DNA from 3 places in the Streptomyces africanus genome. Region 3 is predicted to be linked to each of the others. Evidence: riboswitches for the same ligand, from Rfam matches in the RefSeq annotation. Region 3 holds a riboswitch; each other region holds the start of a gene.
The links. Region 3 has a riboswitch for cobalamin ahead of QF034_RS08830 (cobalamin biosynthesis protein). Riboswitches for the same ligand answer to the same signal wherever they lie in the genome.
Positions count from the first base shown of each region.

Region 1: another riboswitch for cobalamin. It lies ahead of QF034_RS05835 (ABC transporter substrate-binding protein); the one in region 3 lies ahead of QF034_RS08830 (cobalamin biosynthesis protein).
Region 2: another riboswitch for cobalamin. It lies ahead of QF034_RS03025 (energy-coupling factor ABC transporter permease); the one in region 3 lies ahead of QF034_RS08830 (cobalamin biosynthesis protein).

Region 1 covers NZ_JAUSYP010000001.1:1,232,048-1,237,257, reverse strand. The annotation lists gene QF034_RS05845 (APC family permease) at 1-1,076, opposite strand, end outside; gene QF034_RS05840 (CoA-binding protein) at 1,210-1,638, opposite strand; cobalamin riboswitch at 1,730-1,919, shown strand; gene QF034_RS05835 (ABC transporter substrate-binding protein) at 1,989-3,011, shown strand; gene QF034_RS05830 (FecCD family ABC transporter permease) at 3,008-4,021, shown strand; gene QF034_RS05825 (ABC transporter ATP-binding protein) at 4,042-4,821, shown strand; gene QF034_RS05820 (ICP22 family protein) at 5,116-5,210, shown strand, end outside.
Region 2 covers NZ_JAUSYP010000001.1:589,991-595,200, reverse strand. The annotation lists gene QF034_RS03045 (FAD-dependent monooxygenase) at 1-655, shown strand, start outside; gene QF034_RS03040 (energy-coupling factor ABC transporter ATP-binding protein) at 748-1,602, opposite strand; gene cbiQ (cobalt ECF transporter T component CbiQ) at 1,599-2,348, opposite strand; gene QF034_RS03030 (energy-coupling factor ABC transporter substrate-binding protein) at 2,354-2,728, opposite strand; gene QF034_RS03025 (energy-coupling factor ABC transporter permease) at 2,725-3,426, opposite strand; cobalamin riboswitch at 3,457-3,817, opposite strand; gene QF034_RS03020 (serine/threonine-protein kinase) at 3,908-5,210, opposite strand, start outside.
Region 3 covers NZ_JAUSYP010000001.1:1,876,385-1,881,594, forward strand. The annotation lists gene QF034_RS08810 (alpha/beta hydrolase) at 1-272, opposite strand, end outside; gene QF034_RS08815 (class II aldolase/adducin family protein) at 365-1,096, opposite strand; gene QF034_RS08820 (inorganic phosphate transporter) at 1,345-2,595, shown strand; gene QF034_RS08825 (hypothetical protein) at 2,630-2,851, shown strand; cobalamin riboswitch at 2,993-3,131, shown strand; gene QF034_RS08830 (cobalamin biosynthesis protein) at 3,233-4,174, shown strand; gene QF034_RS08835 (cobyric acid synthase) at 4,171-5,210, shown strand, end outside.

The DNA of each region.
Region 1 (5,210 bases), 640 kb from region 3:
ATCAGGCCGAACCACGGCACGCCGCGCGCGTCGGTGCGCGTGAAGATCTTCGGCGCGTAGCCGTTGCGGGCCAGGCCGTAGGAGACGCGGGAGGTGGCGGTGGTGTAGATCAGGCCGGTGCCGCCGGGGGAGACGACCGCGTCCAGGTACAGGACCACGCTCAGCCAGCCGAGCCCCAGCAGGGTGGCCAGCCCCGCCCAGGGGCCGCTGATACCGGGGTAGTCGAGCTTGGCCCAGCCGTGCGCGAACGAGGCCAGCGGCAGGGCCGCGATGAAGACGATCTGGAGCAGGACGTAGATCCCGGCCCCGATGGCGACCGAGCCGAGCGTCGCGCGGGGCAGGTCACGGGCCGGGTCGCGGCTCTCACCCGCCAGCTGGATCGCCTGCTCGAAGCCCAGCAGGGCGAAGATGATGCCGCTGGAACTCACGGCGCTCAGCACGCCGTGGGCGCCGAACGGGGCGAAGCCGTGCTCGGTGAAGTTGCCCGGGTGGAAGTTGCCGGCCGCGATGATGAAGATCGCGGCCAGCGGCACGGCCACCTTCCACCAGGTGGCGGCGCTGTTGGTGTGCGCCAGGAGCCGCACACCGAGGAAGTTGACCACGACGAACACGGCCATGAGGAGGACGGCGACGACGAACCCGCTGGTCGTCAGCGTCCCGTCCTTGGCGTGCTGGAAACCCTGCGCCCAGTGCCAGTGCCCGGCGTAGCCGATCATGGCCTCGACCTCGATCGGTGCCACGGTCGCCGCCTGGAGCCAGGAGAACCAGCCGAAGGACATGCCGGCCAGTCCGCCGAACGCGTAGTGCGGATAACGTGCCGTGCCGCCCGCGACCGGGAACATGCCGCCGAGTTCCGCGTGCACCAGGGCCAGCAGCACGATCCCGACCGCGCCGATCAGCCACGACAGAATCGCCGCGGGCCCGGCCGCCACGACCGCCTTCTCGGCGCCGTACAGCCACCCGGAGCCGATGATGGAACCGACCGACGCCCACATGAGCCCGATCAGTCCGACGTCCCGGCGCAGTCCGCCCGGACCCCCCTTTACCCCCGCTGCTGCCTGGTCGACGCTCACCATGAATGAAGGGGCCTCTCATAAAAGAACTCGTGAGTTCTGCGAGCAAGAGGCCTCAGATTAGGAATCGGTCATCCGGCGGCAGAAGGCGAGTTGTGCAGCCTTGACCCGGCCCGGGCATTTCCTGGAAAGCGCTTCAGGAATTCTGTACGCCGTGATGAGGAAGTCGTGGGATCTCGATCGCCGGGCAGCGGTCCATCACCATCTCCAGGCCCGCGGCGCGGGTCCGGTCGTACGCCGCCTCGTCGATGACGCCGAGCTGGAACCACACGGCCTGCGCTCCCTTCGCGACCGCCTCGTCCGCGACGGCTCCGGCGAGATCGCTGTTCACGAACACGTCCACGACGTCCACGTCGAAGGGGATGTCCGCCAGGCTCGCGTACCCCTGCTCGCCGTGCACCGTCTCCGCCTTGGGATGCACGGGCACGACGCGCTTGCCGAAGCGCTGGAGCACGGCGGCGACGCCGTACGCCGCGCGCTGCCGGTTCGACGACAGGCCCACCACGGCCCAGGTGTCGCCGAGCTCGGTGAGGATCCTGCGGACCGTTGCCTCGTCGCCGTACACCGGCGGCCTCCTCGTACGTCGCGTAAGTGCTGCTGGGGACTCCCCTGGATGCAACGGCGCAGGGCGGGCGGTGATTCCCCCGAGCTCGCCGTGATAGCTTGCCGAGGCCAGTCGAACCCATGTACGTGGGTCAGGGAATCCGGTGCGAATCCGGAACTGACGCGCAGCGGTGAGGGGGACGGGCGGGGCCTCGGCCACTGGACGGCGCGTGTGACGTCCGGGAAGGCGCTCCGCACCGGACGAACCCGAGTCCGAAGACCTGCTGGCGGCCCCCGCGGCCGTTCGCGGCGGGGGAGCACCGTACGACCGGGCTCCGCGATCGAGCCCTCGACGACTGAGGACTGGTTTCCGTGCCCCTCGCCCGACCCGCCCGTGCCGCCGTCCTGCTCGCGGTCGGCTCCCTGCTCCTGGCCGGCTGCGGCGACTCGAAGGCCACCACGACGAAAGCCGCCGTCACGCTCGGCAACTGCGGCCACGAGGTGCGCGTCGAGGCCCCGCCGCAGCACGCCGTCTCCCTCAACCAGGGCACCACCGAGATCCTGCTCTCGCTCGGCCTCGCCGATCGCCTCGCGGGCACCGCCACCTGGACCGACCCCGTGATGAAGGGGCTGGCGAAGGCCAACGCGAAGGTGCCGCGCATCGCCGACAACAACCCGTCCTTCGAACGGGTCCTGGACGCCGACCCCGACTTCGTCGCCGCCTCCTTCGTCTCCACCCTCGGCAAGGGCGGCGTCGCCACCCGCGAGCAGTTCGAGAAGCTCGGCCTCCCCACGTACGTCTCCCCGTCGGACTGCGCCGGCAAGGACAACTCCGGCGACGGCGACGGCGACGGCGCGCGCGCCAAGGCGCTGGGCATCGACACCGTCTACGGCGAAGTACACGACCTGGCCACCGTGTTCGGGGTGAAGGAGCGGGGCGACAAGCTCGTGGCCTCCCTCCAGCGGCGCATGGCGAAGGCCACGCAGGGCATCCACGCCTCGGACGTCACCCTCCTGTACTGGTTCGCCAACTCCGAGTCGCCCTACATGGCGGGCTGTTGCGGGGCGCCCGGCATCATCACCCGGGCCCTCGGCGCGAAGAACGTCTTCGACGACACGCACGAGGAGTGGCCGCAGACCAACTGGGAGACGGTCGCCGAACGTGACCCCGATGTCCTCGTCATCGGCGACCTGACCCGCACGTCGCAGACCGCCGAGTCGGCCGCGCGGAAGATCGCCTTCCTGGAGTCCAACCCCGTGACCCGGAACATGGACGCGGTGAGGCACAAGCGGTACGTGCTGCTCAGCGGGCAGGCCATGAACCCGACCATCCGCACGGTCGAGGGCGTGGAACAGGTCGCCGCCCAACTGCGCGAGTTCGGGCTCGTGAAGTGACCGTCCGCGGGCCCGCGCTCGGTGTCGCGGGCGCCTTGCTGCTGGTGGTCTCCCTGGCCCTGGCGATCACCGTCGGCCCGGCCGACATCCGGGTCGCGGACGTCTGGTCCGTCGTCGCGGCCCATCTCGGTCTCGGCAGTGCCGACCTGACGCCGATCCGCGACGGGATCGTCTGGCAGCTGCGGCTGCCGCGCACCCTGCTCGCGGCCGTGTGCGGGGCCGGACTGGCCGTCTGCGGGGCGGTGATGCAGTCGCTGCTGCGCAACCCGCTCGCCGACCCGTTCGTGCTCGGGGTGTCCTCCGGCGCCTCCACCGGCGCGGTCGTGGTCGTCGTCCTGGGCGTGGGCGGCGGTGCCGTCTCGGTGTCCGCGGGCGCGTTCCTCGGCGCCCTGGTGTCCTTCGCGCTGGTGCTGCTGCTCAGCCACACCCTCGGCGGCACCACCGACCGGGTCGTCCTCGCGGGCGTCGCCGCCATGCAGCTCTTCTCCGCGCTCACCTCCTTCGTCGTGATGACCGCCGCCGACGCCGAGACGACCCGGGGCGTGCTGTTCTGGCTCCTCGGCTCGCTCGGCGGCGCGGGCTGGACCGATGTGTGGCTGTGCCTGGCCGTCCTGGCCGTGACGCTGGTGGTGTGCCTGTGGTACGCCCGTACCCTCGACGCCTTCGCCTTCGGGCAGGACGCGGCGGCCGCGCTCGGGGTGTCCGTGGCCCGCACCCGCCTGGTGCTGCTGTGCGTCACGGCCCTGCTCACGGCCGCGCTGGTCAGTTCGGCCGGGGCGATCGGCTTCGTCGGGCTGGTCCTGCCGCACGCCGCGCGGGCCCTGGCCGGCCCCGGGCACGTCCGGCTGCTGCCGGTCACGGCCCTCGCCGGAGCGGTGTTCCTGGTGTGGGTCGACACCCTCGCCCGTACGGTGCTGGATCCCCAGGAGGTGCCGGTGGGCGTCGTGACGTCACTGATCGGGGTTCCGGCGTTCGTGGTCGTGCTGTACCGGACGCGGAGGGTGCGGTGAGCGGGGCGGCGGGAGCAGCGGTGTCCGGCGCCGGGTTGCGGGCCGACCGGGTCGGTCGCCGTGCCGACGGGCGTCTCATCCTCGACGGGGTCGTCCTCGCGCCCGAGACCGGCTCCACCGTCGGTGTCCTCGGCCCCAACGGCTCCGGCAAGTCCACCCTGCTGCGGCTGCTGGCCGGGTTGCTCACCCCGACCGCCGGAGTCGTCACCCTCGACGGCACCCCGCTGGGCGACCTGCCCCGCCGCACCGTCGCCCGCCGGCTCGCCGTGGTCGAGCAGCAGGCCGACACACAGGTCGAGTTGACGGTGGTGGACGTCGTACGGCTGGGCCGCGTGCCGCACCGGCGCGCCTGGACGCCGACATCGCAAGACGACGAACGGGCCGTGCGCGACGCCCTGCAGCGCACCGGCCTCGCCGAACGCGCCGACCAGCCCTGGCACACCCTCTCGGGCGGCGAACGCCAGCGGGTGCAGATCGCCCGCGCGCTCGCCCAGGAACCCCGCGAACTCCTCCTGGACGAGCCCACCAACCACCTCGACATCCACCACCAGCTCGACCTGCTCTCCCTGGTCACGGGCCTGCCGGTCACCACCGTCGTCGCCCTGCACGACCTCAACCTCGCGGCGATGTACTGCGACGAGGTCGTCGTCCTGAGCGCGGGGCGGGTCGTGGCGGGCGGCGCCCCGGGCGATGTCCTGACGGAGGAACTCATCGCCGAGGTGTACGGCGTACGGGCCGCCGTCAGCCGTGACGGCCCCGAGCAGCGGCCGCATGTGCGGTTCCTCGGGACGCTGGGCTGAGCGGGCGGGGGCGATGCACGCCACGGTGGCCCTGGGGCGTGTCCGCAAAGTCCCGCCTGCCCCGCGACGCCCTGCACGCCCTCTCGCCGCACCGGGCCCCCAGAGCACGCACCGGACGCCGCTGGGCCCGCCCTCCGGGCGGACGACGGGACTTTACGGACACGCCCCAGGCGTGGTTCCCGCCCCGGTGCCCTGGTCCGTCCGGCACGCCATTGGTGGGGTGTTCCCGCCACGGTGGCCGGAAAAAGCCGCACAAGCCTGCGTGCGCCCGCCCACCCGGCCTACGCTCGCCTCGTGCTGCGCATCATCGACGCCCGGACCGGCGAGCCGGTCGACGCCGCTCCGGCCCGCCGGGGCCTGACCCGTGTCGAAGTACACGCGCCCGGCTC
Region 2 (5,210 bases), 1.3 Mb from region 3:
GCACCCCGGCCCGGCCTACAGCGGCTCGACCGTGCTGCGCGCCGTCACCGAGCGCCCGGTGGAGTTGGCCACCGACTTCGAGCTGACCTGGGGGAGGGGAGCCGAGTTCGGGCACATCGCGTTCGCCGACGGCCGGGCCGAGTGGCACGCAGTGCTCAACTCGCCGCCCGGGGTGCGGCACACGGACGCCCTCGACGCGATGCGCCGACGGTTCGGCACCTGGCACGATCCGATCCCTGCGCTGCTGGACGCGACCCGCCCCGACGCCGTCCTGCACCACGACATCCACGAACTGGTGACGCCCTTGCCGGCGTTCACCGCGGGCCGGATCGCGCTGCTCGGCGACGCCGCCCACGCCATGACCCCGAACCTCGGCCAGGGCGCCTGCCAGGCGCTGGAGGACGCGGCCGTGCTGGCCGCCGCACTCGCCACCGAGCCCACCGTCACATCGGCGCTGGCCCGTTACGACGCCGAGCGCCGCCCGCGCACCCAGTCCGTCGCACGCGCCGCCCGCCAGGCCGGCCGGATGGGGCAGCAACTGACCCACCCGCTGGCCGTCGCCGCGCGGAACACCGCTCTCCGTCTGGCCCCCTCCCGCGCGACCGTCCGCGCCATTCTGCGGCATGCCGACTGGACACCGCCGGTCCTGCGCTGACGACAGCGACGAAGACTCCCAAGTCTCCGGGCGCCCCCCAGTCTCCGGGCGCCCCTCAGTCTTCGGGCGGCCCTCAGTCTCCGGGTCGCCCCTCAGCCTCCCGGCGTGCCCAGCCGTCCGGCCGCGAGGGCGGCGAGTTCCGCGGGCGTCCGCGGCCCCGGCTCCGCGCCGGTCAACCACCCCTGCGCGCGCAGGAGTTCCGCCGCGGCGGCTCCCCACGGCAGTCGCAGCCCCGCCTCCCGGAGCAGATCGGTGCGGGCCAGTGCCTCGGGGGCGGGCCCGGTGCGGACCCCGGACGGGGTGAGGAGCGCCGCGTCGTCGGCCCAGCGCAGCGCGAGGTCGACGTCGTGGGTGGCCATCACCACCGTGGTGCCGGCCTCACGGAGTCCGTCGAGCGTGGTGAGGAGCCGTTCCTGGCCGTCGGGGTCGAGTCCGGCCGTCGGCTCGTCGAGGACGAGGACACGGGGCCGCATGGCGACCGCGCCCGCGATGGCGGTGCGTTTGCGCTGCCCGTAGGAGAGCAGATGGGTGGGCCGGTCGGCCAGGGCGGTGATGTCCAGGGCGACGAGTGCCTCCGCCACCCGCGCCCGCACCTGCGCGTCGTCCAGACCGAGGTTCAGCGGCCCGAACGACACGTCCTGCTCGACGGACGCCGCGAAGAGCTGGTCGTCCGGGTCCTGCACCACCAGCTGGACGGTCGTCCGCAGCCGGGTCAGGCCCTTGCGGTCGTACGTCACCGGCTGCCCCGCGACCGTCAACCGGCCCTCGCGGGGCCGCAGTCCGCCGCTGAGGAGCCGCATCAGCGTGGTCTTGCCGCTGCCGTTGCGGCCGAGCAGCGCGAGCGCGCGCCCCTCGCGGATCTCGAAGTCCAGGCCGCTGAGCACGGCCGGGCCGTCCTCGTAGGCGAAGGACGCGCCCCGCAGGGCGACGAGGGCGGGCTCGCTCATGTCAGCGGCCTTTCCAGTACGAAGGTGAGGACGGCCAGCGCCGCGAGGAGCACGCAACTGGCCGTCGTGAAGCGGACGGAGACACGGGCCTCGGGCACGAGGACGCGCAGGGTGCCGTCGTAGCCGCGCCCGGCGAGTCCGGACTGGAGGCGGACCGCCCGGTCGAAGGCCCGGACGAACGCGGTGGCGCCGAGTCCGCCCAGGGACCGCCAGGCGGCGGCCCGCGTGGTGTGCCCGAGCCGGGCGGCCTGGGCGTCACGGACCCGGCGCACGGAGTCCAGCAGCAGGAAGCTCATCCGGTACGTCACGAGCGCCACGTCGACGACCGGCGCGGGCACCCCGGCCCGGACCAGCCGCGGCAGCAGGTCGGACATGGGCGTGGTGAACGCGAACAGCAGCACACCCAGGGAGGCCGCCGAGGTGCGCAGCAGCAACTCCCCGGCCCGGACCGGCCCGTCACCGGTGAGGGAGACGAAGCCGCCCGGCCCGCCCACCTGCACGAGCAGCGTCAGCGCGCCGGTCACGCAGAAACCCAGCGGCACCCGGTAGGCCCGCCACAGCCGGCGCCCGGGCACGCCCGCCGGACCCAGCAGCACCACCAGGGCGGTCAGCAGCACCAGAGCCGCGCCCGGCCAGGGCGGCAGCGAGATCGCCAGCAGGGTCAGACCCAGGCCGAGGACGGCCTTGTCCACGGGATGGCGGCGGCGCCAGCGACTGCTGTGCGCCGCCGCGTCGATCGGCAGCACGCGGCTCAGGCCCCTTCGGCCGGGGACTTCTCGGCGGTACCGTCCGCCGCGTTCCCGGAGTCCGGCCCCCGCTCCCGCGCCCGCCGCTCACCCTGCCGCCTGCCCCGGCGCAGGCCGAAGTAGTAGGCGAGGACACCGGAGCCCAGGGCCGCCTGGAGGGAGAACAGCGCCGACTCGATCTCACCGGACGGCGGTTCGTACAGGGGGGAGAACCAGGGCTTGTAGTCCGGCTCGATCTCGGTGATCGCCGTCTCCGCTTCGCCGTCGGAGCCGGTGAACGGCTCCTTCTTGTGGTCGCCGAGGCCGAGCGCGAGCGGCAGCACGGCGAGCGCGGCCACGGCGAGCAGCAGCAGAAGGTTGATCTTCGTGTTCCTGCTCATCGGGCCACCTCCTCGGTCTCGCTCCGGGACTGCTTCCCGGCCACGAGCACACCCAGCCGGGTCAGTTCGCCCTTGCTGGACTGCACCAGCAGCCGCATCACGAGGACCGTCAGCAGTCCCTCGCTCACCGCGAGCGGGATCTGGGTGACGGCGAAGATGGAGCCGAACTTGCCGAGCGCGCCCAGGAACCCGCTGCCCGGGTCGGGGAACGCGAGCGCCAGCTGCACGCTGGTGACGCAGTAGGTGGACAGGTCGGCGACGAACGCGGCGGAGAACACGGCGACCATCAGCGGCACGTCGTAGCGGCGCAGCAGGCGGTACACCGCGTAGCCCGCCCAGGGGCCGACGATCGCCATGGAGAAGACGTTGGCGCCGAGCGTGGTCAGACCGCCGTGCGCGAGCAGCAGCGCCTGGAAGAGCAGGGTGATGGTGCCCAGCACCGCCATGACGGGCGGCCGGAACAGGATGGCGCCCAGGCCCGTGCCGGTGGGGTGGGAACAACTGCCGGTGACGGACGGCAGTTTCAGAGCGGACAGGACGAACGTGAAGGCACCGGAGGCACCGAGGAGCAGGGTGCTCTCGGGGTGCTCGCGCACTTCACGGGTGAGCGACCGGACCCCGTGGAGGACGAACGGCGCGGACGCGACGCCCCAGGCGGCCGCGTGCGCCGGCGGCAGGAAACCCTCGGCAATGTGCATGGCTCAGCAGACCCTCTCCAGCACCTCGTGGATGGTTGACGCGCCTTGGCCGGTCTCCTGGCTCACGGGTCCCACCGCCCGTACTCCGCCTTCCCGGGGCCGTGGGCCCTGGCGTCACATTCCCGTCGTCCGCCCGAAGGGCGGGCCGCGCGGCGTCTGGCGCATGCGATCGCAAGGCGCCGGAGCGCCCCCGTGGCGGAGCCACGTGGGCGATTCGGCAACGCGGCGAGCGTGCGTGCCAGACGTCGCGCGGCAGACGGGAATGCGACGCCAGGGCCCTAGGACCCAGTGGCCGCCCGTGAGGGCCGGAGCCGGACTTCCCGATCACAGTGGCGAGGGCCGCACCGGCATCACACCGGATTTCCCGTTCACCAAGGCGTGGTGACAGTAATGCCGGGATAAGGGCCATGACAAGCCAGCCGAGGGGGCGCGCGAGGGGGCGCGTGAAGGGGCGACCGCTCGCACACCGGCGCAGGAGGGCTCAGTCGTCCCCGTCGTCGCCCTCGTCCTCCCCACTGTCCCCGGACTGTGGAGGCTGTTCCTGCTGGGGCTTGTCAGCCTTCTCCGGCGAGCTGTTGCTCGTCTCCTGCGCCGGGCTCGTGGCGCCGGTCGTCGCTTCGGCGGGGGCCGGGGAAGCGGGTGCCGTGGTGGAGGGAGTGACATCGGCCACTGTGCCGGCCGTCGGCGTCGTGGCGGCCGCCGGGGCGGAGGCCAGGGGGTCGGCGGAGTCGGCCGAGTCGCCGGGCGAGGGGGCTGCCGGGCTGCTCGCGGACGGGGACACGTCGGGTTCCGTGCCCTCCGTCGCGGTGTCGTCGGGCGAGAACCACTGCATGCCGGCGAGCATCGCGGCGAGGAAGACGGCCGCCGCGGCCACCGCCGCGGCCGTCCTGCGGTGGTGGCCGAGACCGCCACGGGGCGCGGCGCGACGGGAACGCCCGCCCGAAGCGGTGCGGGACCCGGTGGGCAGCGCGTACGTGGCCGGGCTGCCAGTGCCGGTGCCGGTGCCGGTGTCGGCTGCCGTGTACGGCCCCGGCCCGGCGGGCGGCACCGGCGACGCCGCCTCCGGCAGCGGCTCGGGCAGCCCCCGCCACGCGCCGCCGGCGAACCACTCGGCGGCCTGCTGCGCCGTGGGCCGGTCCTCGGGCTGCTTGGCGAGCAGGGCGAGGAGGTAGCTCTCGAAGGCCGGCGGCAGACCGGCGACACCGAGTTCCCGGGGCGGTACGGGGGCGTTGTCGAGATGCTGGTGCAGGAGTGCGACGGCGGTGTCGGCCTGGAACGGCGGGCGGCCGCTGAGGAGCTGGTAGAGCACGCACCCCAGGGAGTACGTGTCGGAGGCGGGACCCGCGGGCCGGCCCAGGGCCCGTTCGGGCGCGAGGTAGAGGCCGGTGCCGACGATCTGGCCGGTCGCGGTGAGCGCGGCGCCCGGGTCGTCGAGGAAACGCGCGATGCCGAAGTCGCCGATCTTCAGCGTGCCGCCCGCGTCCAGCAGGAGGTTGGCGGGTTTGACGTCGCGGTGCACGATGCCCTGCTCGTGCGCGGCGGCGAGTCCGGCGGCGGCCTGCGCGGCGAGCCGGGCCACCCGCTCGGCGGGGAGCGCGCCGGAGACGGACAGCACCCGGGCGAGGCTGTCGCCCTCGACCAGCTCCATCACCAGGTACAGGCGGTTGTCGTACTCGCCGAAGTCCAGGACCCCGACCACGTTGGGGTGGTTGAGACGCCCGGCCGTCCGGGCCTCCAGGCGGAACCGGGAGGTCGCCGTCGCGTCGGTGTCCTGAGGCAGCAGC
Region 3 (5,210 bases):
TCCGAGGCGTCGGCCAGGACGGGTCCGACGACCGCGTGGGAGCCGTCGCCGGACAGGCCGTAGCGGCCGGGCCGCAGGGCGGCCAGGTCCCGGGTGAGGCTGATCTGCCCCGCGGCGGTGCCGTGCACGGTGAGCCGGGGTTCGGTGGGCAGGGGCCTGCCGGGAGTCGCCTTCAGCGCGGCGTCACTGGCGAACCGTCCGGCGGCCACGGCGGCCGCACCGACTCCGAACAGGGCGGTGACGGCAGCGGCCGTCGCTCTGGCAGTGCGCACGTCACCAGTGTCCCGGCGGACCGGGCGACGGACCAGTGGGCGGCAGCGGCGGGGTGAGGAGGAGACAGCGGCGGGGTGACCGGGGCGGCAGGTCAGCGGCGCTGGCCGTAGCCCCGTAGCTGCTCCTGGACCTGCGCCAGCTGCTCGCCCGACAGCAGGCTCGGGGACAGCCCCGGGACCGATGTGGCGGTCAGCCACAGACGGCACATCCATTCCAGCTGGGCCGTGCGGTCGTAGGCCTGGTCGAGGGACGCGCCGTGGGTGACGGTGCCGTGGTTCTGGAGGAGACAGCCGGAGCGGTCGGCGAGGGCGTGGAGCATGTTCTCGGCCAACTCGTCGGTGCCGTACGTGGCATACGGGGCGACCCGGACGGGTCCGCCGAGCGCGGCGGCCATGTAGTGGATCAGCGGCAGCTCGCTCACGAGCGTCGAGACGGCCGTCGCGTGCACGGCGTGGGTGTGGACGACGGCACGGGCGCCGGTCGTGCGGTAGACCGCGAGGTGCATGGGCAGCTCGCTGGTGGGGACGAGCGCGCCGAGGACCTGCCGGCCGTCGAGGCCGACTCCCGTCACGTCGTCCGGCTGCAGCCGGTCGTAGGGGACGCCCGACGGCGTGACCAGGACCGTGTCCCCGACGCGCACCGAGACGTTCCCCGACGTGCCGACGACGAGCCCGTCGGAGACGGTCCGGCGGGCCGTCGTGACGAGCTCCTCCCAGGCGCGCGCCTCCTCGGGACGCACGCCCCTCCGCCGCGACTCCCCCGCATCCTGTCCGCCGTCCCGGACGTCCCCGGCGCCTCGTCCGTCGCCTCGCTGCTCAGCCATGCGGCGATCCTGCCAGGCAGGTCCTCAACGCGCCGCCGGGCGGGTCCACTTCAGGCCGGAAGTCGCGCCTACGGAAATTCGCATACCAGGACAGATACCCTTGACGCGTATACGAACCTGGTCCCGCCCCCAGGACGGAACGGCAACCCTCGATTGCAGACACCCCGGCGCCCCCCTCAGTTCATCTTCCGTTCACTCGGGTTACCTACGTTCGACTGGCCAACGACCTCGAACGATTGCCTGGGTAAATGGAAAGCTTCTCGCTGATCCTCGCGATTGTGGTGGTAACCGCACTCGCGTTCGATTTCACGAACGGTTTCCACGACACCGCGAACGCGATGGCCACGACCATTTCCACGGGCGCCATGCGGCCCAAGGTCGCCGTCGCCATGTCGGCCGTCCTCAACCTGGTCGGCGCCTTCCTGTCCGTGGAAGTCGCCAACACGATCTCCAAAGGCCTCGTCGACGAGGCCGGCATCCGTCCCGAGGTCATCTTCGCCGCCCTGGTCGGCGCGATCCTCTGGAACCTGGTGACCTGGCTGGTCGGCCTGCCGTCCAGTTCCTCGCACGCCCTGATGGGCGGCCTGATCGGCGCCACGATCGCCTCGGCGGGCGTCGGCGCGGTGCACGGTGACGTCCTGGTCACCAAGGTGCTGATCCCGGCAATCGCCGCCCCGCTGGTCGCGGGCGTCGCGGCACTGCTCGCCACCCGGCTGACGTACTCCCTCGGCAAGAAGGCCGACGGCAAGGCCTCCGAGAAGGGCTACCGGGCCGGCCAGATCGCCTCCGCGGGCCTGGTCTCCCTGGCCCACGGCACCAACGACGCCCAGAAGACGATGGGTGTCATCACCCTCGCCCTGGTGGCCGGCGGCGCCGTCGCCCCCGACTCCGACCCGCCCACCTGGGTCATCCTCTCGGCGGGTCTCGCCATCGCGCTCGGCACGTACCTCGGCGGCTGGCGCATCATCCGCACCATGGGCAAGGGCCTGACCGACCTCCGGCCGCAGCAGGGCTTCGCCGCCCAGACCAGCGCCGCCACGGTCATCCTGGCCTCCTCGCACATCGGCTTCTCCCTCTCCACCACCCACTCCGTGTCCGGCTCGGTGATGGGCGCGGGACTCGGCCGCAAGGGCGGCGTCGTCCGCTGGTCGACGGCGACGCGGATGTTCGTCGCGTGGGGCCTGACGCTGCCGGCGGCGGCCCTGGTGGGCGCGCTCGCCGAGTACGTCACCGGCTTCGGCAGCTGGGGCACCGCGGTCGTGGCCGTCTTCCTCGTCGCCTCCAGCGCGGCGATCTGGAAGCTCTCGCGGCGTGAGGTCGTCGACCACACCAACGTCAACGACGCCGACGAGGCGGAGCCGGCCGGTGTGGTGACCACGGCGATGGCCGCGGTGACACCGCCGCCGGCGGGTGGCACGGCCACGGACGAGCCGAGCGCCACGATCCCGGCGCCGGCCCCGGTCGAACGCCGGCCCTCCACCACGACCACCCCGGTCTGATCCCGCCCACTCGGTTACAAGGAGAACCTCTGCCATGAAAATCGACTGGGCGGCCCTCGGCTCCGTCTTCGGCGTCAGCCTCGTGGTCACCGTGGCCCTCGTGGGCCTGTTCACCCTCGGCATCACCGGCCTGTCCCGCCGCGAGCGGGCGGCCGCCGAGGGCGGGACCGCGGGACTCGCGGTGACGGGCGCCTACGCGTGCTTCGCGGCGTGTGCGGCGGCTGTGGGATACGGGATCTATCTGATCGTGGCCTGATCACGGTCACTTCTGCCGGGCGGTACGGGACTTCGGTCCTGTGCCGCCCGGTTGTCGTGTGGCGGGGGCGCCAAGTCGGCGTCGGGGCGCCGGTGTGGGCTTCTGCACACTCTCCCCACGCAGGTCAACGGCAAGTTGACGGCTGATCCCGGCCGTGGTGGACTGCCGGGGCCAGTACGGCGGCAGGAGAGGAAGCCGGTGGAAGTCCGGCGCGGTCCCGCCACTGTCACCGGGGTAGCAATCCCCGGGAGCCAGGAACTCTCACCGCCGGTCTAGTCGAACCAGGGCGTGGACACCCTGAGTGAGGACATATCGCCATGCGCGGCTGCCGATCGAGGTTCAGTACCCCACCCCTGCCCGCCCCCGCGGCCGGCTGAGCCCATGGGTGCCGGTCGCGTCTTCGCGTACGGCGCCGCCGCCGGTCTGATCGGTGACCTGCTGCTCGGCGATCCCCGCCGAGGACATCCGGTCGCCGTGTTCGGGCGGGCCGCGGGGGCCGTGGAACGGGTGTTGTGGCGGGACCACCGCGGGTGGGGCGCGCTGCACACCGCGGTGTGCGCCGGAGGCGCCGTCGCGCTCGGGGGCGTCGCCTCGCGTGCCGTGAGGGACTCCGCCGTCGCGTCCGTCGCGCTGACGGCTGCCGCCACCTGGGCCGTGGTCGGGGGGACTTCGCTCGCGCGGGAGGCGCAGGCCATCGGGGGTGCCCTGGAGGCGGGGGACGTCGAAGGGGCCCGGGCGCGGCTGCCGCATCTGTGCGGGCGGGATCCGCAGACGCTCGACGCCGACGGGATCGCCCGGGCCGTGGTCGAGTCCGTCGCCGAGAACACCTCCGACGCGGTCGTGGGCACGCTCGTGTGGGGGGCCATCGGCGGTGTGCCGGGGCTCCTCGGGTTCCGGGCCGTCAACACCCTCGACGCCATGGTCGGGCACAAGTCGGCCCGCTACCGGCGCTACGGGTGGGCCTCCGCACGGCTGGACGATCTCGCGGGCTGGCCGGGGGCCCGGCTGACCGCCGTGCTCGCGGCCCTGGCGGGAGACGATCCACGGGGAGCGGTGCACGCCTGGCGTGCCGATGCCGACCGGCATCCGAGCCCCAACGCCGGGCCCGTGGAGGCCTCGTTCGCGGGGGCGCTCGGGGTGCGGCTGGGCGGGACCCTGTCGTACGGCGGGCGCGTCGAGCACCGGCCCGTGCTCAACGGCGCCGGGCGCCCCGTCGCCACCCGGGACATCGAACGGGCCGTACGGCTGTCCAGGCGGGTCGGCTGGCTCGCGCTCGGCGTCTGTGTCGCCGCGCGCCGTATCGCGAAAGGGCGTACGTCATGACGGGCGGTGGGCTTCTCGTCGCCGGTACCACCTCCGACGCCGGCAAGAGCGTCGTGACCGCCGGGATCTGCCGGTGGCTGGTGCGGCAGGGCGTCAAGGTCGCGCCCTTCAAGGCGCAGAACATGTCCCTCAACTCCTTCGTGACGAAGGAAGGGGCCGAGATCGGGCGGGCGCAGGCCATGCAGGCGCAGGCCTGCCGCGTCGAGCCGACCGCGCTGATGAACCCGGTGCTGCTCAAGCCCGGCGGCGAGAGCAGCAGCCAGGTCGTGCTGCTGGGCAAACCGGTCGGGGAGCTCAGCGCACGCGGGTACCACGGCGGACGGCAGCAGCAACTGCTCGGGACCGTGCTGGACTGTCTGGAGCAGTTGCGGGGCACGTATGACGCGGTGATCTGTGAGGGGGCGGGCAGTCCCGCCGAGATCAATCTGCGGCGGACCGACATCGTCAACATGGGGATCGCCCGCAACGCCGGGCTCCCCGTGCTCGTCGTCGGCGACATCGACCGGGGCGGTGTCTTCGCCTCGTTCTTCGGAACCGTGGCGCTGCTGTCGCGCGAGGACCAGGAGTGCGTCGCCGGGTTCCTCGTCAACAAGTTCCGGGGGGACGTCTCCCTGCTGGAGCCGGGTCTCGACATGCTCCAGGGCCTCACCGGGCGGCGTACGTACGGCGTCCTGCCCTTCCGGCACGGGCTGGGGATCGACGAGGAGGACGGGCTGCGCGTCTCCCTGCGGGGGACGGTCCGTGAGTCCGTCGTCGCCCCGCCGGTCGGCGAGGACGTGCTGCGCGTCGCCGTGTGCGCCGTTCCGCTGATGTCCAACTTCACGGACGTCGACGCGCTGGCCGCCGAACCCGGTGTCGTCGTGCGGTTCGTGGACCGGCCGGAGGAACTCGCCGACGCCGACCTCGTCATCGTGCCCGGGACCCGCGGGACCGTCCGTGCGCTGGAGTGGCTGCGCGAGCGGGGGCTCGCCGAGGCCCTGGTCCGCAGGGCCGCCGAGCACCGGCCCGTCCTCGGGATCTGCGGCGGTTTCCAGAT